3 regions of the Streptomyces sp. NPDC006602 genome follow, and region 1 is predicted to be linked to each of the others. Evidence: riboswitches for the same ligand, from Rfam matches in the RefSeq annotation. Region 1 holds a riboswitch; each other region holds the start of a gene.
The links. A riboswitch is a leader RNA that binds a small molecule or an ion and turns the genes downstream of it on or off. The one in region 1 is predicted to bind S-adenosylmethionine.
Positions count from the first base shown of each region.

Region 2: another riboswitch for S-adenosylmethionine. It lies ahead of thrC (threonine synthase); the one in region 1 lies ahead of ACFYO2_RS03155 (putative leader peptide).
Region 3: another riboswitch for S-adenosylmethionine. It lies ahead of ACFYO2_RS02200 (aminotransferase class V-fold PLP-dependent enzyme); the one in region 1 lies ahead of ACFYO2_RS03155 (putative leader peptide).

Region 1 covers NZ_JBIAHG010000001.1:681,134-687,288, reverse strand. The annotation lists gene ACFYO2_RS03160 (ABC transporter substrate-binding protein) at 1-1,373, opposite strand, end outside; gene ACFYO2_RS03155 (putative leader peptide) at 1,577-1,693, opposite strand; SAM riboswitch class IV at 1,728-1,841, opposite strand; gene ACFYO2_RS03150 (DUF1684 domain-containing protein) at 1,932-2,756, opposite strand; gene ACFYO2_RS03145 (LLM class F420-dependent oxidoreductase) at 2,816-3,739, opposite strand; gene ACFYO2_RS03140 (IS200/IS605 family accessory protein TnpB-related protein) at 4,110-5,705, shown strand.
Region 2 covers NZ_JBIAHG010000029.1:70,086-76,240, reverse strand. The annotation lists gene groL (chaperonin GroEL) at 1-1,265, opposite strand, end outside; gene ACFYO2_RS39780 (cold-shock protein) at 1,619-1,825, opposite strand; gene ACFYO2_RS39775 (ubiquitin-like small modifier protein 1) at 2,257-2,532, opposite strand; gene thrC (threonine synthase) at 2,619-3,929, opposite strand; SAM riboswitch class I at 3,948-4,106, opposite strand; gene ACFYO2_RS39765 (glucosyl-3-phosphoglycerate synthase) at 4,294-5,238, shown strand; gene ACFYO2_RS39760 (trehalose-6-phosphate synthase) at 5,329-6,155, shown strand, end outside.
Region 3 covers NZ_JBIAHG010000001.1:476,045-482,199, forward strand. The annotation lists gene ACFYO2_RS02180 (hypothetical protein) at 1-177, opposite strand, end outside; gene ACFYO2_RS02185 (rhomboid family intramembrane serine protease) at 345-1,088, shown strand; gene ACFYO2_RS02190 (Lrp/AsnC family transcriptional regulator) at 1,085-1,366, shown strand; gene ACFYO2_RS02195 (PQQ-binding-like beta-propeller repeat protein) at 1,377-3,536, opposite strand; gene ACFYO2_RS02200 (aminotransferase class V-fold PLP-dependent enzyme) at 3,604-4,965, opposite strand; SAM riboswitch class IV at 5,127-5,243, opposite strand; gene trpD (anthranilate phosphoribosyltransferase) at 5,319-6,155, opposite strand, start outside.

The DNA.
Region 1 (6,155 bases):
GTGGAGAAGGAGCTGCGCAGGATGTCCGGGTCAGCACGGGTCACGTTCCCCCACACCGCGTCGTAGTCACCCGACTGGAGTGTCGGGGCGAACTGTGTGACCTGGAGCTGCTTGAGGACCACGTCAACACCGACGGCCTTGAGCTGTTGCTGGATCAGCTCCAGCGCGGGCTGGTTGGTGGCCGCGTTGGGAAACCACTTGATGGTCAGGCTCAGCTTCTTGCCGTCCTTGGCGCGGATGCCGCCGCTGCCGGTCTTCCAACCCGCCACATCCAGCAGGGACTTGGCCTTGGCCGCGTCGAAGGTCAGACCGGACGCGAGGTCGGTGTAGTCGGGCGTGGTGTGCGCGAGGACGCTGGTCGCCGCCTGGGTGCCGGTGGGGAAGACGGTGTCGGCGATCTGCTGACGGTCGACGGCCAACAGGATCGCCTGGCGCACCCTCGCGTCCTGCAGGAGCGGCCGCGAGTTGTTGAGCCCGAGGCCGAACACGACGCCGGGGTTGGCCCGTCGCTGGAGGCTGACCTGACCGCCCTTGAGGGCCGCCTCGTTGGCCTTGCCGACGCTGCTGATCGCGTCCACCTGACCGGACTGGAGACTGCCCGCCCGTACACCCGCCTCCGGTACGACCTTGAACACCAGCTTGTCCAGGTACGCCTCGCCCTTCTTGCTCCACCGCGAGGAACCCCACGCGTATCCCGCGCGCTTGGCCAGGGTGACCGACTGGTTCTGCACGTACTGCTTCAGCACGAAGGGCCCGGACCCGATCACCCCGTCGCTGCACTTCTGCTGCGGGGTCTTCTTCACGCTCGCCGACGACTCGATCCCCAGCGAGTGGGTCGAAGTGGCCTGCAGGAACTGGGCGTTGGGCTGGCTGAAGGTCACCTTGACGGTGAGCGGGTCGACCACCGTGGTGCTCTTGACGCCGCTCAGATAGCCCTCGGCGAGCGTCCCCAGGGCGCCGAGTTCCGGCACCGCGTCGAAGTTGTCCTTGACCACCTGCGCGGTCAGCTTCGAGCCGTCGCTGAAGGTGACGCCCGACCTCAGATGGAAGGTGAACGTCGTGGCGTCGGAGCTGATGTCCCAGCTCTTCGCCAGCCACGGCACGATCTTGCCGGTCTTGGGATCCTGGTCCGTCAGTGAGTCCACGATCTGGCGCACCGAGTAGATGGTCTCGTTGCTGGCGACCTGCTGCGGATCCACGCAGCCGGCGTCCGAACCCACCGCGAAGCTCAGGGTGCCGCCGGACTTGGGCTGTCCGGTGCCGCTGCCGGAATCGCCGCCGCCGGAGCCGCAGGCGGTCAGCAGAACACTGGTGGTCACCAGGGCGGTCAATGCCGCCCACCGGGAGGTTCTGACATCGACAAGTGCAGTCACGGAGGGCTTCTCCTACTCGTGTCACCAGGCACGGGTGTGGTGCAGGGCACGGCCGTGCGTGGGTGTGCGGCCCCGGTCGGCGCGACGCCGGTGCCGGGGAGCGCTGTGCAGACGGGGATCAGGGGGAAACGGAGATCAGGCGCAGGCGCAGGCGGGTGCGGCGACGGCAGATGCCGTACCGCGACCAGCGGCGGGAAGGCTCGTCAGGCCTGACAGAGACAGCTGGTCGAGCGCTTGAGGTCGATGTGGCGCCGACGCGAGAGCCGGGAGAACACGGTGGCGCCGACGAAGCGGGCGCTGAGGTCACCACCGTGCCGCATATCGGTCCTCCACATGTCCGGCCCCGGTCACGGGGCCACGCGCTTGCGGAGATCGTCGGTGATCCCGCCGGGCTTTCACCTGGAGCACCCCACCGCGTGGGAGGGTTGCCGATCAGCGAGCCAGGGCTTGACGCTGACACTCAATGCCGTTCGTGATCGTACGGAGCGGTCTTGTCGTACGTCAATGGCGCAAAAGGACGCCTTTTCAGAGGAGTCCGGGGCGAGAGTGCGTCCGGCTTCAGGAGCCGCCGCGCTCGCGGGGGATCTTCTGACCGGCCTCGATGGCCACCGGCAGCCGGTTCTCGGCCGGAGGCAGCGGGCAGGTGGCCAGGTCCGTGTACGCGCACGGCAGGTTCCCGGCGCGGTTGAAGTCCAGGACGACCGTGCCGTCGGCGGCGGGCGGTTCGAGGACCAGGCTCCGGTTGGCGGCGTAGGTGGTGACTCCGGAGGTCGCGTCGGTGAACAGCACCATCAGCCGGCCCGGGCCATGTCCCGGGAACGCGGTCAGCGACAGCCGGCGCCCGTCCAGCTCGAACTCGACCCTGCCCGGAGCGTCGTAGACATGCTCAAGGCCCTCGACCGCGGCGCCCACGGTGGTCGGCCGCGGTGTGTCGAAGGGGATGTAACGGCCCGTCACGGCCCAGCGCGGGTCGGGGGCGTAGGCGGGCGTGCCGGTGAAGGCCGTGCGCAGCGGCGCGTCCGGGTGCCGGGGGCGCACGATGTCGTGGCCGCCGCGCCTGGCGACCTCGATGACGGCGTCTCCCCAGACGGCGTCGACGCCGCCGCGCTCGGGAAGTACGCCGAAGCGGTGTTCACCGCGCACCGGCGTCCCGTCGACGGCCAGTTCCTCGCCGTCGTCGAGGTCTACGACGACGCCCTCGGGGCCGGTGCGCCACGCGCCGGGCGCGTCCGGGAAGCGCTGTGGCCGGTCTTCGAGCCAGTGCAGGCCGGTGATCGCCAGGAACCCGTGCGGGGCGGCGAGCCGGGCCTCCTGGGCGCGGTGCCACTCCAGCCAGGTCTCGGTGAAGGCGTGGAGGTCTGTTGTGGTGACCTCGGTGGTCATGGGTTCTCCTTCGTCACGGGTTCAGGGGGCTGGTCGGGCCATCGGTTCGACAGGCGTGCTCAGCGGGCCACTTCGCCGAGGAGCCGCCAGGTGCGTCGGCGGTCGGCCTCTCCCGCGATCTCGGTGCCCGAGAACACGACCTCGGTGACGCCGGCTTCGCGGTAACGGCGCACCTCGGCCTCGACCGTCTTCTCGTCACCGATCACGGCCAGGTCGGCGGCCCGCCGGCCACCGGAGAGTTCGATGACCCGCGCGTAGGACGGGATCTGTTCGTAGAACGCGAGGTTCTCGGTGGCCTTGGCCCGCACCGCGTCGACGTCGTCCGTGACCACGCCGGGCACCAGGGCCACGATCCTGGGCGCGGGGCGGCCGGCTGCCTCGGCGGCAGCGGTCAGGGCGGGCACGATGTGGTCCGCCAGAGCGCGCGGTCCCGCCAGGTAGGGCAGGATCCCGTCGGCCAGTTCGCCGCTGACCCGCAGCGCCTGCGGCCCCATCGCGGCGACCAGCAGGGGGACACCGCTCTCGGCACCCGGTACCCGCGCAGGGATCGGGGTGGTCGCGGTGAGCAGCTCACCGTGGAAGTCGGCCGTGCCGGTCTCCGTCAACTGCCGCAGCGCGGTGAGGAATTCGCGCAGCCGGGCGATGGGTCGTTCGAAAGGCAGGCCGAAGCCCGTCTCCGTCAGCAGTTTCGTGCCCAGAGCCAGACCGAGGTGATAGCGGCCGTGGGTCGCGGCCTGGGCGGTCTGGGCCTGGCTGGAGACCAACAGCGGGTGGCGGCCGAAGACGGGGATCGCGGAGGTGCCGACCTGCAGTCCGGGTACGGCTCGCCCGGCGATCGCCGCGAGCTGGGGCGAGTCGGCGCCGAAGGTCTGCCCGAACCAGGCCGACGTGAGACCGGACTCCGCGGCCTCCTGAGCCAGTTGTACGGTGGCGTCGACCTGGTTCGGCGCGTCGGACGCGTTGAGCGCTACTCCAACAGTCATGTCAGTTCAGAACGGGCGTCGGTCCAACCCGCATTCCGGTCCGTGTGTGACAGCTTCTTGTCAGTCATGTGTACAAGGGCCGTCCCGGGGGCTCAGCCCGCCTGTCGTCGGTCCGGTGCGGACCGGTGGGTGAGGGGTTGAGAACTGCTGGGGTGTAACTGAGCACGAGTGCGTTCTGACGTGTGGGAGTGAGCACGGAGGGTCCTGTTCGGCGGCTGGGTGATGCTGTCCCGGGAGGGGAATCAGAGTTCGTCCGTCGAATGTGTGACCTTTCCGGGTGGCGCTCGTTGGTTGTGATGAGCGGGTTTCCGAGCGGCTGCATGGGGGATGTGGGGTGGGCGGGTTGCGTGAGCTTGCGGAGTCGTTTGTCGTGCCCGGCCCCTCGGGGGTGGCGGTCCGCACCCGGCTGAAGCAGCTCGCGCCCGCCGATGAGAAGGTGCTCGCGCTGGTGGGCGCGCACCTCGGCTCGCTCGCCTCCGGTGATCTGAGGGCGCGGTGCGCGGATGGGCTGGAGCACTCCGCGGACACGTGGGCGGCCCGTAAGCGGGGTCTGACGCCGGTGTCGTCGTCTCGCTGGGCCGGGTCGATCACCAAGGCCACGCATGATCAGTGGGCGCTCGCCCGCCGCTGCCAGTTCGCCCACATCCAGTCTCTTGATGCGGGGGTCCGTACGATCGCGCACCGGCTGTCGCTGCCGGTGGGGGAGAAGGGTTCGAAGAGGGCGCCGGGCGGCTACCGCAGTCAGCGGGAGTGGCACGCCAAGTCCCGCCGTCTGCACGCGCTGGAGGAGCGGTTGGAGCGCGAGCGGGCCGACCGTGAGGCCGGGATCGTGCACGTGGTGCGGGGCGGCAAACAGCTGGCCCGCACCCGGCACCATCTGCCCGCAGCCCAGCTCACCGAGGCCCAGTGGCGTCAGCGGTGGGAAGCTGAGCGGTGGTTCCTGCAGGCCGACGGCGAGTCCGGGAAGCGGTACGGGAACGAGACGATCCGTGTCAGCCCGGACGGCGAGGTCAGCATCAAACTCCCGGCTCCGCTCGCCGAGCTGGCCAACGCGCCACACGGCCGGTACGTGCTCGCCTGCCGGGTCGGCTTCCCGCACCGGGGCCAGGAGTGGGCGGACCGGGTCGAGGCGAACCGGGCGGTGGCCTACCGCATCCACCTGGATGTGGCCCGTGGCCGCTGGTACCTGACGGCCTCCTGGCAGATCCCGGCAGCCCGGACCATCCCGATGGCCACCGCCCTCGCCACCGGTGTGATCGGCGTCGACATGAACGCCGACCACCTGGCCGCCTGGCGCCTCGATGTCCACGGCAACCCCATCGGTCACCCGCGCCGCTACTTCTTCGACCTTACGGGTACCGCCCAGCACCGTGACGCCCAGGTCCGCCATGCCCTCACCCGGCTGCTGCACTGGGCCAGGACCTGCGGCGTGAAGGCCATCGCGGTGGAGGACCTCGACTTCAGCGCGGAGAAGACCCGCGAGAAACACGGCCGCCGCAAACGGTTCCGGCAGCTGATCTCCGGCATGCCCACCGGCAGGCTCCGCGCCCGGCTGACCTCCATGACCGACGAGACCGGAATCGCCACCATCGCGGTCGACCCGGCCTACACCTCGAAGTGGGGCGCCCAGCACTGGCAGAAACCCCTCACCCACGACCACAGGAAGACGACTCGCCACGAGGCTGCCGCCGTGGCGATCGGACGGCGCGCCCAAGGACACCCGATCCGGCGACGGACGGCACCGCCCCGTGCACACCAGAGCGATGTGCACGGGCATCGGACCGTCCAGGCCGACCGGCGTGTCTGTGGGCGTGAGGGACCCCGCCCTCCCGTTCCCGGACCACGGACACGATCCGTGCCGCCGGACTGCGGAGTGAACGCGGGCAACCAGAACGCCCAACACCGTTCGGAGCGTTCGGCTGAGCATGAATCCTGGCAACAGGACTCACTCCCGCTCAGTCTTTAGGAACGGTGCGCGCAGGCCGAGGTTCTCGCGCAGGGTGGTGCCGGTGTATCACTCCCACTCAGTCTTTAGGAACGGTCAGGTGTGTACGGAAGCGGCGGAGGAGGTGCGGCAGTAGTCGACGTGCCGCCGGGTGATCAGCCGCGCACCAGTGCACGCACCTTGCGGTGCCGCGCCCAGTACGTGCATCAGACCCTCCGCCTGTCAGCAACTTTCCCGTTCAACGTGTGTCGTCCGCCCCTGTGAATGTCAAGGTCGACCATGGGCGCTGGAGCGTCTCGCCCGCTGGGACGCATGGTGGACGCATCTTTTTGGGTGTGCTTTGATCCGGCCATGGAGACCACTGGCACGGCACGCACGGTGCTGCTCGACCCGTTCTGGGCGAGCCGCCGCGCCGACCAGTTCGACCAGGTCTGTTGCTGATCGCCGTTCGACGGCTCGCGATCTCGCTCT
Region 2 (6,155 bases), on a different contig from region 1:
GAGGAGGCCTGGATGAGGGCCACGCCACCACCCGCGACGATGCCCTCCTCGACGGCCGCCTTCGCGTTGCGAACGGCGTCCTCGATGCGGTGCTTGCGCTCCTTGAGCTCGACCTCGGTGGCGGCACCGGCCTTGATGACGGCCACGCCGCCCGCGAGCTTCGCCAGGCGCTCCTGGAGCTTCTCGCGGTCGTAGTCGGAGTCGCTGTTCTCGATCTCGGCGCGGATCTGGTTGACCCGGCCCTGAACCTGCTCGGAGGAGCCGGCACCGTCGACGATGGTGGTCTCGTCCTTGGTGATGACGACCTTGCGGGCACGGCCCAGGAGGTCGATCGTGGTGTTCTCCAGCTTGAGGCCGACCTCCTCGGAGATGACCTCGCCGCCGGTGAGGATGGCGATGTCGTTCAGCATCGCCTTGCGGCGGTCACCGAAGCCCGGGGCCTTGACGGCGACGGACTTGAAGGTGCCACGGATCTTGTTGACGACCAGGGTCGACAGGGCCTCGCCCTCGACGTCCTCGGCGATGATCAGCAGCGGCTTGCCCGACTGCATGACCTTCTCCAGGAGCGGGAGCAGGTCCTTGACGGAGCCGATCTTGGAGTTGGCGATCAGGATGTACGGGTCGTCGAGCGACGCCTCCATACGCTCCATGTCGGTGGCGAAGTACGCCGAGATGTAGCCCTTGTCGAAGCGCATACCCTCGGTGAGCTCAAGCTCCAGCCCGAAGGTCTGGGACTCCTCGACGGTGATGACGCCTTCCTTGCCGACCTTGTCCATCGCCTCGGCGATGAGCTCGCCGATCTGGGTGTCGGCGGCGGAGATGGAGGCCGTGGAGGCGATCTGCTCCTTGGTCTCGACATCCTTGGCCTGCTCGAGCAGGGCACCGGAGACGGCCTCGACGGCCTTCTCGATACCGCGCTTGAGGGCCATCGGGTTGGCGCCGGCGGCTACGTTGCGCAGACCCTCACGCACGAGCGCCTGGGCGAGCACGGTCGCCGTGGTCGTTCCGTCACCGGCGACGTCGTCCGTCTTCTTGGCGACTTCCTTGACCAGCTCGGCGCCGATCTTCTCGTACGGGTCCTCGAGCTCGATCTCCTTGGCGATGGAAACACCATCGTTGGTGATCGTGGGCGCGCCCCACTTCTTCTCGAGGACGACGTTGCGGCCCTTGGGGCCAAGGGTGACCTTGACGGCGTCGGCGAGCTGGTTCATCCCGCGCTCGAGACCGCGCCGTGCCTCCTCGTCGAACGCGATGATCTTGGCCATGTGAAGTGGTCCTCCCGGACAGGGGGTGGATTTCTCCGGACCGCGCTGGCGCCCGCGACGGACGGCCTGCCTGCCTCGTGGTTCCTTGCCCCACATGGCCTGCGGGCCTCACCGACCCGGTCCTCGTTGTCACTCTCACCTTCAGAGTGCTAACGCCAATGATTAGCACTCGCCCCTGCCGAGTGCAAGCTCCTCTCAGTGGTCGGCACCGCCGCGCGGGGTCTGCGCGGGGCCTGCGCGGGCCTCGCGCCCGACATGCGCCGGGCATGCCGAAGGGCTCGTAACCCATGACTCCCCATGGGATACGAGCCCTCCGAAGAACAGAAGAACGTCGCTGTCAGTCGGCGCGTGCTTCAGCCGGTCGCCAGTCGGACCATGTCCGCCTGCGGCCCCTTCTGGCCCTGCGAGATCTCGAAATCAACTCGCTGACCTTCCTCCAGGGTGCGGTAGCCGTCCATCTGAATCGCGCTGTAGTGGACGAAAACATCCGCACCACCGTCGACCGCGATGAAGCCGTACCCCTTCTCCGCGTTGAACCACTTGACGGTGCCCTGAGCCATGCCTAACTCCCCTATTACTGGCCCTTGCACAGATCCACACTTCGCGGATCCGGGTCAGACCTCACCCCCCACATGGTTGGGGGCGTGCGCCGGAACGCGTCGACCGCGGCCGAATGTATCTGCCCAACTGCCGTCTGCAACAGGTCAATCGGACGAGAATTCCGGACGCGCACGGTCCGGAATGTGGCGAGAATTCGCCCGAATTCAGGGCAAGTCGGGCTCCACAAAATGCACAAAAGCCGCGAAAGAAGCACACACTTTGGCTACTTCTTATCGGGTGCAAGGTGGTAATCAAGGGCTTCCGACCCGCAGGTCGGCATCGCGTTCCCCAACTGTACCGCGCTCAACCACATTGAATTGCCCCCTCCGCTTCTCTCACGGAGGGGGCAATTCAATGAACTCTCGGTAATCAGCGTTACCGACGGTAATGATCAGCCGCCGGCCACGGCCGGAATGATGGAGACACCGGCACCGTCCGGGGTCGCGGTCTCCAGACCCTGCTCGAAGCGGACGTCGTCGTCGTTGACGTACACGTTGACGAACCGGCGCAGCTTGCCCTGGTCGTCGAGCACCCGGGCGGCGATACCCGTGTGGTTCTTCTCCAGGTCGGTGATGACCTCGGCGAGGGTGGCCCCCTCGGCGACGACCTCGGCCTTGCCACCGGTGTAGGTGCGCAGGATGGTGGGGATGCGGACGGTAACGCTCACGGTTGAAACCTCCGGTCAGGGATACGGGCCTAGGGGCGCGGGGAACTGCGCGGCCAGCCCCCACCGGCCTGCAGCTTGAAGACGGACTAGGCGAGACCAGCCTCGCGGAACGACTCCAGGTTCGGACGAATGGTCGCAGTCAGCCCCGTACCCGCCACCGCGTCCAAGGTCTTGAGACCGTCACCGGTGTTCAGCACGACCGTGGTCTTCGTCGGATCGAGGAGGCCGTTCTCGATCAGCTTGCGGGTGACTCCGACGGTCACGCCACCCGCGGTCTCCGCGAAGATGCCCTCCGTGCGCGCGAGGAGCTTGATCGCGTCCACGATCTGCTCGTCGTTGACGTCCTCCACCGCACCACCCGTACGCCGCGCGATGTCGAGGACGTAAGGACCGTCCGCCGGGTTGCCGATGGCCAGCGACTTGGCGATGGTGTTCGGCTTCTGCGGGCGGACGACGTCGTGCCCGGCCTTGTAGGCGACGGACACCGGCGAGCAGCCCTCGGCCTGGGCGCCGAAGATCTTGTACGGCTTGTCCTCGACGAGCCCGAGATCGATCAGCTCCTTCAGACCCTTGTCGATCTTCGTGAGCTGTGAGCCGGAGGCGATCGGCACCACCAGCTGGTCCGGGAGCTGCCAGCCGAGCTGCTCGCAGATCTCGTACGCCAGGGTCTTGGAGCCCTCGGCGTAGTACGGCCGCAGGTTGACGTTGACGAAGCCCCAGCCCTCGCCGGCCGGGTCGCCGATCAGCTCGGAGCAGAAGCGGTTCACGTCGTCGTAGTTGCCCTCGATGCCGACGAGCTCGCCGCCGTAGATGGCGGCCATGACGACCTTGCCCTGCTCCAGGTCGTGCGGGATGAACACGCAGGAGCGAAAGCCCGCGCGGGCGGCGGCGGCGCCGACGGCACCGGCCAGGTTGCCCGTGGAGGAGCAGGAGAGGGTGGTGAAGTCGAACGCGCGGGCGGCCTCGATGGCCTGGGCGACGACGCGGTCCTTGAAGGAGTGCGTCGGGTTGCCGGAGTCGTCCTTGACGAAGAGCTTGCCGGCCTCGACACCCAGCTCGCGGGCGAGGTTGTCGGCCTTGACGAGCTTGGTCCAGCCGGGGTTGATGTTGGGCTTGTCCGCCACGTCGGCCGGGACGGGCAGCAGCGGCGCGTAGCGCCAGATGTTCGCGGGGCCCGCCTCGATCTGCTTGCGGAGCTCCTCCGTGTCGTAGCCGGAGAAGTCGTACGCGATCTCGAGCGGGCCGAAACACTCCTCGCACGCGAAGACCGGGCCGAGGGGCACGCGGTGGCCGCACTCGCGGCAGCTCAGCGCGGCGGCGGGGCCGAGATCGACGGGGGAATCCGCGGGGACGTTCGCGGTGTTGTCCGTGGTGCTTGCAACAGTCTGCGCAGCCATGTGAGGCGAGGCCCTTTCTCCTCATCTTCCTCACGACGCATCTCGCCGTGAGACGGATTTGGCACCTTCCCGAGCCGGGGAGCCTCGCGAAGACGATCGTCAGTGATCGCTACGAGACCGGCTGGAGGGTTGCCGGGGCTTCATCGGGCCGTATCCCTCTGCCCCTCTGGATGAGCGGTATGAAGTTGTTGATCGTTGAAACGGAACGCCGACCCCGACATGCGATGGTCATCAGCGTTGTTCAAGACTGTAACCGAAGGCCAGGACAGTTGAGATAGCCGTCCGAACCGCGAGATGGATCACATGTTCCACAAGAGAGCATGGATCAGACGCTCGCCGAGAGAACGCAGAGGAGCCGCGCACCGTGCTGAATGAGGTCGAGCGTTGGCTGAGCACTCGCTCCTGGTCGAAGACCGATCGCCCGCTCCACAAGATCCTGGCTGCGAAACGCGCCACGCGACAGTCGGTCAGTGTCGTGCTGCCCGCGCTCAACGAGGAGGAGACGGTCGGTGACATCGTCGCCGTGATCCGTCATGACCTCATGCAACAGGTCCCGCTCGTCGACGAGATCGTCGTCGTCGACTCGGGATCGACCGACCGTACGTCCGAAGTGGCAGCCGCCGCTGGGGCCCGGGTCGTCCACCGCGACGACATCCTCCCCCGCATCCCGATCGCCCCCGGCAAGGGCGAGGTGCTCTGGCGCTCGCTCCTGGCCACCAGCGGCGACATCGTCTGCTTCATCGACGCCGACCTGAAGGAGTTCTCCTCCGACTTCGTCTCCGGCATCGTGGGCCCGCTGCTCACCGAGCCCGGGGTCCAGCTCGTCAAGGGGATGTACGACCGTCCCCTGGGCGGCGCGGCCGGTCAGGGCGGCCGGGTCACCGAACTGATGGCCCGCCCGCTGCTCAACATGCACTGGCCACAGCTGGCCGGTTTCGTACAGCCGCTCGGCGGCGAGTACGCGGCCCGCCGCTCACTGCTCGAACAGCTGCCGTTCCCGGTCGGGTACGGCGTCGAGCTGGGCATGCTGGTCGACGCCCTGCACCTGGTGGGCCTGGACGCGCTCGCCCAGGTCGACGTCGGGGTGCGCAAGCACCGCCACCAGGACGGCCAGGCACTGGGCCGCATGTCCGCCGCGATCTACCGCACGGCCCAGCTCCGGCTGGCCCGCGGGCACCTCATCCGTCCGTCCCTCACGCAGTTCGAACGGGGCGAGGACGGCTTCGAGCCGCGTACCTACTCCGTGGACACGGAGGAGCGGCCGCCGATGGTGGAGATCGCGGAGTACGCGCAGCGAAAGGTCGCCTGACCGGGTGTGTTCCGGTGTCCGGGGGCCGTATACGGCCCCCGGACCCGCCCGAACGTTTGAGTGTTTCCGGGCCGGGCTAGGTTGAGGCGTATGGCTTCAACGCAGGGTGTCGGCAGTGCAGAGGTACTGGTCGCGTCCAACCGCGGCCCGGTTTCGTACGAGGTCCGACCGGACAGCACGGACGGCTCGCTCCACGCCAAACGGGGTGGCGGCGGGCTGGTCTCGGGCCTGTCCGCCATCGGACCCGACGCGGGCGCGCTGTGGGTGTGCTCGGCGCTGGGCGACGGCGACCGCGAGGCGGTACGACGCGGGATCGGCGAGCCGGGCGTCCGCATGCTCGACGTCCCTGCCGACGTGCACGCCGACGCGTACAACGGCATCGCCAACTCCGTGCTGTGGTTCGTCCACCACATGCTGTACCAGACCCCTCTGGAGCCCGTCTTCGACGCGGAGTTCCGGCGGCAGTGGGCGTCGTACGAGACGTACAACCGCGCGTTCGCCCAGGCCCTGGCCGAGGAAGCGGCCGAGGGCGCGGCGGTCGTGGTGCAGGACTACCACCTGTGCCTGGTGCCCGGAATGCTCCGGGAGCTGCGTCCGGACCTGCGGATCGGCCACTTCTCGCACACGCCGTGGGCGCCGCCGGACTACTTCCGGATGCTCCCCGACGACATCCGCGCGCAGCTGTTGGGGGGAATGCTCGGCGCGGACCGGCTGGGTTTCCTCACCCACCGCTGGGCGGACGCGTTCACCGCGTGCTGTACGGAGTTCGCCGGCGGACTCGGGGACACGCGGATCGGCGTGCACGGGCTGGGCGCGGACGCGGACTTCCTGCGGAAGCGGGCGCACGAGGGGGACGTCGAGGAACGGATGACGGCGCTGCGGGCGGAGATCGGCGAGGGCCGCAAGGCGATCGTGCG
Region 3 (6,155 bases), 210 kb from region 1:
GCGCACCGACTCGATGGTCTCACTGACCACGTCGCGCTCCTCGACCTTCGGCTCACCGGCCAGGTCGAGGTGGACGTACTCGACCACCTTCGACGAGCGGGTCACGTCGAAGCGCGTGAGGTTGCCGCAGAGGGTGCAGCGCCACCGCGTCGAGGCAGTCGGCAGGGGAACCGTCATCGTGGCTGTTCGCCTTCCTTCTTGTTCCTTCTAGTGTCCGTGACGCGCCGGGCACCCCGGTGCGTGTGGCTCGTTACCCTACGGCCTGGCGGGTACTCGCCGCTCCGCCGTCCGCCGCGGCGAGGCACTCTGTGCCGTTCGGTCCCCTTACGTCATGCTCTGTGTCCATGATCAGCAACTGGAGCGGGACGGTCGGCAGGGTGGTCGAGGTGGTCCGGCGGCCGTCGGCGCCGATGACATACGGGCTGATCACCGTGTGCTGTCTGCTCTTCCTGGTCGGCCCGGCCTCGGGACTCAATCCGTCGTACGGCTCCGGCGACGCGCTGCTCGCCGCGCAGCGCACCTATTTCCACCGCTGGGGCGTGGTCCCCGCCGAACTGTTCGAGGGCTCGCCGGGGACCGCTCTCACCCCCGCCACGGCCCTCTTCGTCCACGGCAGCTGGGTCCACCTGCTGGGCAACATGCTCTTCCTCTACGTCTTCGGCGTACTGACCGAGGAACGGATGGGCCGCGTCGAGTTCACCCTCTTCCACCTCGGCTGCGGCTACCTGGCCCTGCTGGGCTACGCGGCCGCCAACGCCGACTCCGAGCAGTCCCTGGTCGGCGCTTCCGGGGCGATCTCGGCAGTCCTCGGCGCGTTCCTCTACCTGTTCCCCGGGGCCCGCGTCACCAGTCTCCTGCCGTTCCTCTTCTTCCTCCCGCTGCGCTTCCCCGCCTGGGTCGTCCTGCCCTTCTGGGCAGCCCTCCAGTGGCTGGCCGCGGGCCAGGCCGGGCAGGGGCCGGGGGTGGCCTATCTGGCCCACCTGGTGGGGTTCGGCCTGGGGCTCGCGTTCGCGTGGGTGCGATTCGGGCGTGCGACTAGAGTGAAGCCCGCCCCAGCTCCGTCCCCCGAGGGAGAGAACCAGCCGTGATCACCGCGATCGTCCTCATCAAGACCAGCGTGGACCGGATCCCCGAGATCGCGGAGTCGATCGCGGCGCTGGAGAACGTCAGCGAGGTGTTCTCCGTGACCGGCACGTACGACCTGATCGCGATGGTCCGGGTGAAGCAGCACGAGGACCTGGCCGAGGTCATCCCGGGCCGCATCAGCAAGATCCCGGGCGTGGAGGGGACGGACACGCACGTGGCGTTCCGGACGTACTCGCAGCACGACCTGGAGGCGGCGTTCGCGATCGGGCTCGACAGCTAGTGCCTCGGCACTAGGACTTCTTGAGCGCGAGGACGGTGATTCCGTCGGCGGTCGCGGCATAGACGCGTCCGTCGCGGACGACCGGGCTCTGGGTGCCGACGGACGCTCCGCCCTCGACCCGCTTCTGCCAGGTCCGCTTGCCCTGACGGTTCAAGCCGTAGAGCGTCGCCCCCTGGCGTGCGTAGAGCGTGGCGCCGGCGACCGTCGGATCGCTGTACTGGTTCCCGTCGTCGACGAACCGGAAGGTCCACGCCGTGGATCCGTCGGCCGGGTCCACGGCGACGACTTCATAGTCGGTCGCGGCGACACCGAGACCGCCGAAGGCGACACAGCTGAAGTAGCGGCTGCCGTACAGCATCTCGTCGGCCATGTGCCACAGGGTCTTTCCGGACCGGCTGATGCCGTGCAGCGACTGCTCGCCACCCGACCCGACCAGCAGCGTGTCCCCGACCAGCGTGGGCCGCCCGGTGTCCGTTCCCGCCCGCGTCGCCCAGAGCCGATTCCCGGTCTTCGCGTCCAGGGCCTGCACCTCGTCCTGGAAGGTGCCGACGTACACCACCGAGTCCGCCACCATGGGCTCGCTGGTGGGCGCCGCCCCTGTCGGCGTGCTCCAGCGCACGCTGCCGTCGGGAGCGTACGCCCGCACCCCGCCCTCGTCCGACGAAGAGGCGTAGGAAACCAGGACAAGTCCGCCCGCGGCCACCGGGACCTGGCTGTTCGAGGGGACCGGCCTGGTCCAGCGCACCTTGCCGCCCCGGCCGAGCGCGCAGAGCTCGGAGGCGCCCTCCTGCCCGTCGAACAGCAGGCAGTACACGCCGTCGGCGGTGGCGAGCGGGGACATGACCTCGCCGCCCAGCGCGGTGCGCCAGATACTCAGGCCGTTCAGGTCCACGGCGTGCAGCGAGCCGTCCGCGCCACCGACGTACACACGCCTGCCGTCGGGCGACAGCGAGGCACAGGGCCCGTGTCCTCCACCCAGTCCCTCGACCTTGTACTGCCAGCCCACCCGAGGCGTTCCCGACGGGGAGGACCGGGCCGGGGTGCCGGACCCGCCCGCGGCGCCTGCCTCGCCGTCCGACGAGTCCCGCAACAGCAGCCATCCGCCGAGGCCACCAGCCGCCACCACCCCCGCGCCACCGGTCAGCGCCCCCAGCAACCGCCGCCGCGAGGGCGGCCGCGGCTGGGTCTCCGCGACCGCCGGCAAGTCCGTGACCGTCACGGGCGCCACGTATTCGACCCGGCTCTCCCGCTCCCCCGACCCGTGCTCCGGGATCCAGCGCTCACCGCCCCCGACGGACTCGGCCCCTTTGGAGGCACCGGTCGCGCACCACCCCGACCGCAGGCCCTCGCGCAGCGAACGCGCGGTGTGCCCCGTCGCCGCGACCACGTCCGCGGGCGTCGGCCGGGCGCCCGGATCGTCCCGCAGACACGCCTCCACCAGGGGCAGGTGGTCCTTCGGTACGGCGGACAGGTCGACGTCCCCGGTCAGGATCCGCAGCAGGACGACCGAATCCTGTCCCTCGCCGAACGGCTCCTTGCCGCCGGACGCGTACGCGAGCACCGCGCCCAGCGAGAAGACGTCACTGGCCGGCCCCACCTGGGCACCGTTGCGGATCTGCTCGGGCGAGACATAGCCGACCGACCCGACGACCACCCCGGTCCGGGTCAGCGCCGTCCCCTCCAGGGCCCGGACGATCCCGAAGTCGATCACCCGAGGACCGTCCTGCGCCAGCAGGATGTTGGACGGCTTGAGGTCCCGGTGCACCAGCCCCTTGGCGTGGATCGCTGCGAGCGCCTCGGCGAGCGCGGCCGCCAGCAGCCGTACCGCGTCTCCCGTCAGGGGGCCGCCGTCGAACACCGCGTCCCGCAGGTTCGGCCCGTCGACGAACTCGGTGGCCATCCACGGCCGTGGGGCCTCGGTGTCCGCGTCCACGACCCGCGCGGTGTACGTCCCCGCCCCGCCGACGGTCTGCGCGGCCCGCACCTCGTGCCGGAACCGCGCCCGGAACGTGCGGTCCTCCGCATGCTCGGCCCGCACCACCTTCACGGCCAGCCGCGGCCCGCGCCGCGCCTCGGCGAGATACACCTCGCCCATGCCACCGGACCCGAGCCTGCCCAGGACCTCATAGGGGCCGATGACCCGAGGATCCGTCTCGCGCAGCTCCTGCACCCCGTGTTCCCCCTACGTCGTACGGCTGCCGAGAGGGAGCGTATACGCGCCGGTGGACGTCAGTCCCTCAGACGGCCGGTACGCAGCGGCCGTCCTCCGTGCGGTACGTCCACTTCGCACCGTCCCGGACCAGTTCCTTCACGGCGCCGACGAACCGCTGCACGTGCTCGTCGGGCGTGCCCGCGCCGAAGCTCACCCGGATCGCGTTGAGGGACTTCTCGCCGGGCGCGGCCTCGGGGGCACCGCACTCGCCCTGGGTCTGGGCGTCGCTCCCGAGCAGGGTGCGAACCAGCGGGTGGGCGCAGAAGAGGCCGTCGCGGACGCCGATGCCGTACTCGGCGGAGAGCGCGGCGGCGAAGTGGGAGCTGTTCCAGCCCTCGACGACGAAGGAGATCACGCCGACCCGCGGGGCGTCGTCGCCGAAGAGGGAGAGGACCTGGACCTCGGGGACCTCGGCGAGGCCCGCGCGGACCGTGTCGATCAGGTACTGCTCCCGGGCGACCAGCGTGTCGAAGCCGGCCTCGGTGAGCGCCTTGCAGGCGGAGGCGATGGAGTAGACCCCGATGACGTTGGGCGAGCCGGCCTCGTGCCGGGCGGCGCTCTCGTGCCACTCCACGTCCACTCCCCCGTCCGCGCGCCGCGTGACCTTGCGGCTGGCGCCGCCGCCCGCGAGGTACGGCTCGGCCGCGCGCAGCCAGTCGGCACGGCCGGCCAGGACGCCGGAGCCGAAGGGGGCGTACAGCTTGTGCCCGGAGAACGCGACCCAGTCGACGTCGAGGTCCCGGACCGAAAGGGGGTGGTGCGGGGCCAGTTGGGCGGCGTCCAGGACGATCCGGGCGCCGTGCGCGTGCGCGGCGGCGGCCAGCTCCCGTACCGGCCACAGCTCACCGGTGACGTTCGAGGCGCCGGTCACGCAGACCAGGGCCGGGCTGTACGGGTCACGGTCCGCGAGGGCGCGCTCCAGGGTCGCCACCGCCTGCCGCGGGGTGCGCGGGGCGTCGAGGTAGCTGACGCGGGCGTCCTGCCAGGGCAGCAGCGAGGCGTGGTGCTCGGTCTCGAAGACGAAGACCTGGCAGTCTGCCGGGAGCGCGGCGGCCAGGAGGTTGAGCGAGTCGGTGGTGGACCGGGTGAAGACCACCTGGTCGTCGGCGCGGCAGTCGAGGAACTCGGCGACCGTCGTGCGGGCGTTCTCGAAGAGGTCGGTGGACAGCTGGGAGAGGTAGCCGGCGCCTCGGTGCACGCTGCCGTAGTAGGGCGCGTACGCCGCCACGTCGTCCCAGACCCGCTGCAGCGCCGGCGCGCTGGCCGCGTAGTCGAGCGCGGCGTAGGTGACCTCGCCGCCGGTGACGAGCGGGACGGTGACATCCCGGCCCAGAACGGGCAGCGGCGCACAAAGCGACTGGGCGGCGGCAACGGTGGAGACAGACATGGCGAACTCCCGTGACAGACAAGGCGGAATAACCGTGCGAGCGCGTACGGCTCCAGCACGGAGGAAAGTGAAAGGGGTAGGCGGAAGCGGGGCTCTGCGCCCTATCGCATTCGCTTGCTCACGAGAGACTCCTCGACGACCAGGACCCCTGGTGTGCGAGGGATCCGCGCTTGCCGTAGGCCTTGCTGCCCACGACCTGGTCTTCACCCGGGGCACCCCGCCACGGACGGAGGGTTGCCGGACAGTCGGCCGGGGCCTCATGACTGTCACTCATGACCTGTACAGAAACGTATGCGAAGTGATCGTGGTCCCGCAACCCGTGTCCGGATCGCGGGACAACACCACGTGCGGTGCTACGCGTTGCTGGCCGCCACCCACCGCTCCAGCGTCCGCTTGGCCGCCCCGGAGTCGATCGAGTGAGCCGCCCTGGCCATCCCGGCGCCGATCTGCTCGGCCAGCGGCGCTCCGGTCGGCTCCAGCGCCACCAGCGCCGCCGCCGAGTTCAGCAGTACGGCATCCCGCACCGGGCCCGGCTCACCGTCCAGCAGCCGCCGGGCGACCTCGGCGTTGTACGACGCGTCGGCGCCCCGCAGCGCCTCGACCGGCACCAGTTCGAGGCCGACGTCCCGCGGATCGAAGGCCTCCTCGGCGACCTTGCCGTCGCGCACGACCCACACCCGGGAGGTGGCCGTGGTCGTCAGCTCGTCGAGGCCGTCGTCGCCGCGGAACACCAGCGCCGAGGAGCCGCGCTCGGCCAGTACGCCGGCGATGAGCCCCGCCATCCGGGTGTCGAAGCAGCCGACCGCCGAGGCGGTGACCCGGGCCGGGTTGGTCAGCGGACCGAGGAGGTTGAAGGAGGTCGGAATCCCCAGATCCCGCCGGACCGCGCCGACGAAGCGCATCGAGGGGTGGAACTTGGCCGCGAAGCAGAAGGTGATCCCGGCCTCCTGAACCACCCGAGCGACCCCCTCGGGCGACAGCTCCAGGTTGATGCCGAGCTTCTCCAGCACGTCCGACGACCCGCTCGCCGAGGACGACGCCCGGTTGCCGTGCTTGACGACCTTCGCCCCGGCGCCCGCGATCACGATGGCGGACATCGTCGAGATGTTGACCGTCTTGGCCCGGTCGCCACCCGTTCCGACGATGTCGACGGCCGGCCCCGGGATGTCCAGCGGCAGCGCGTGCGCGTA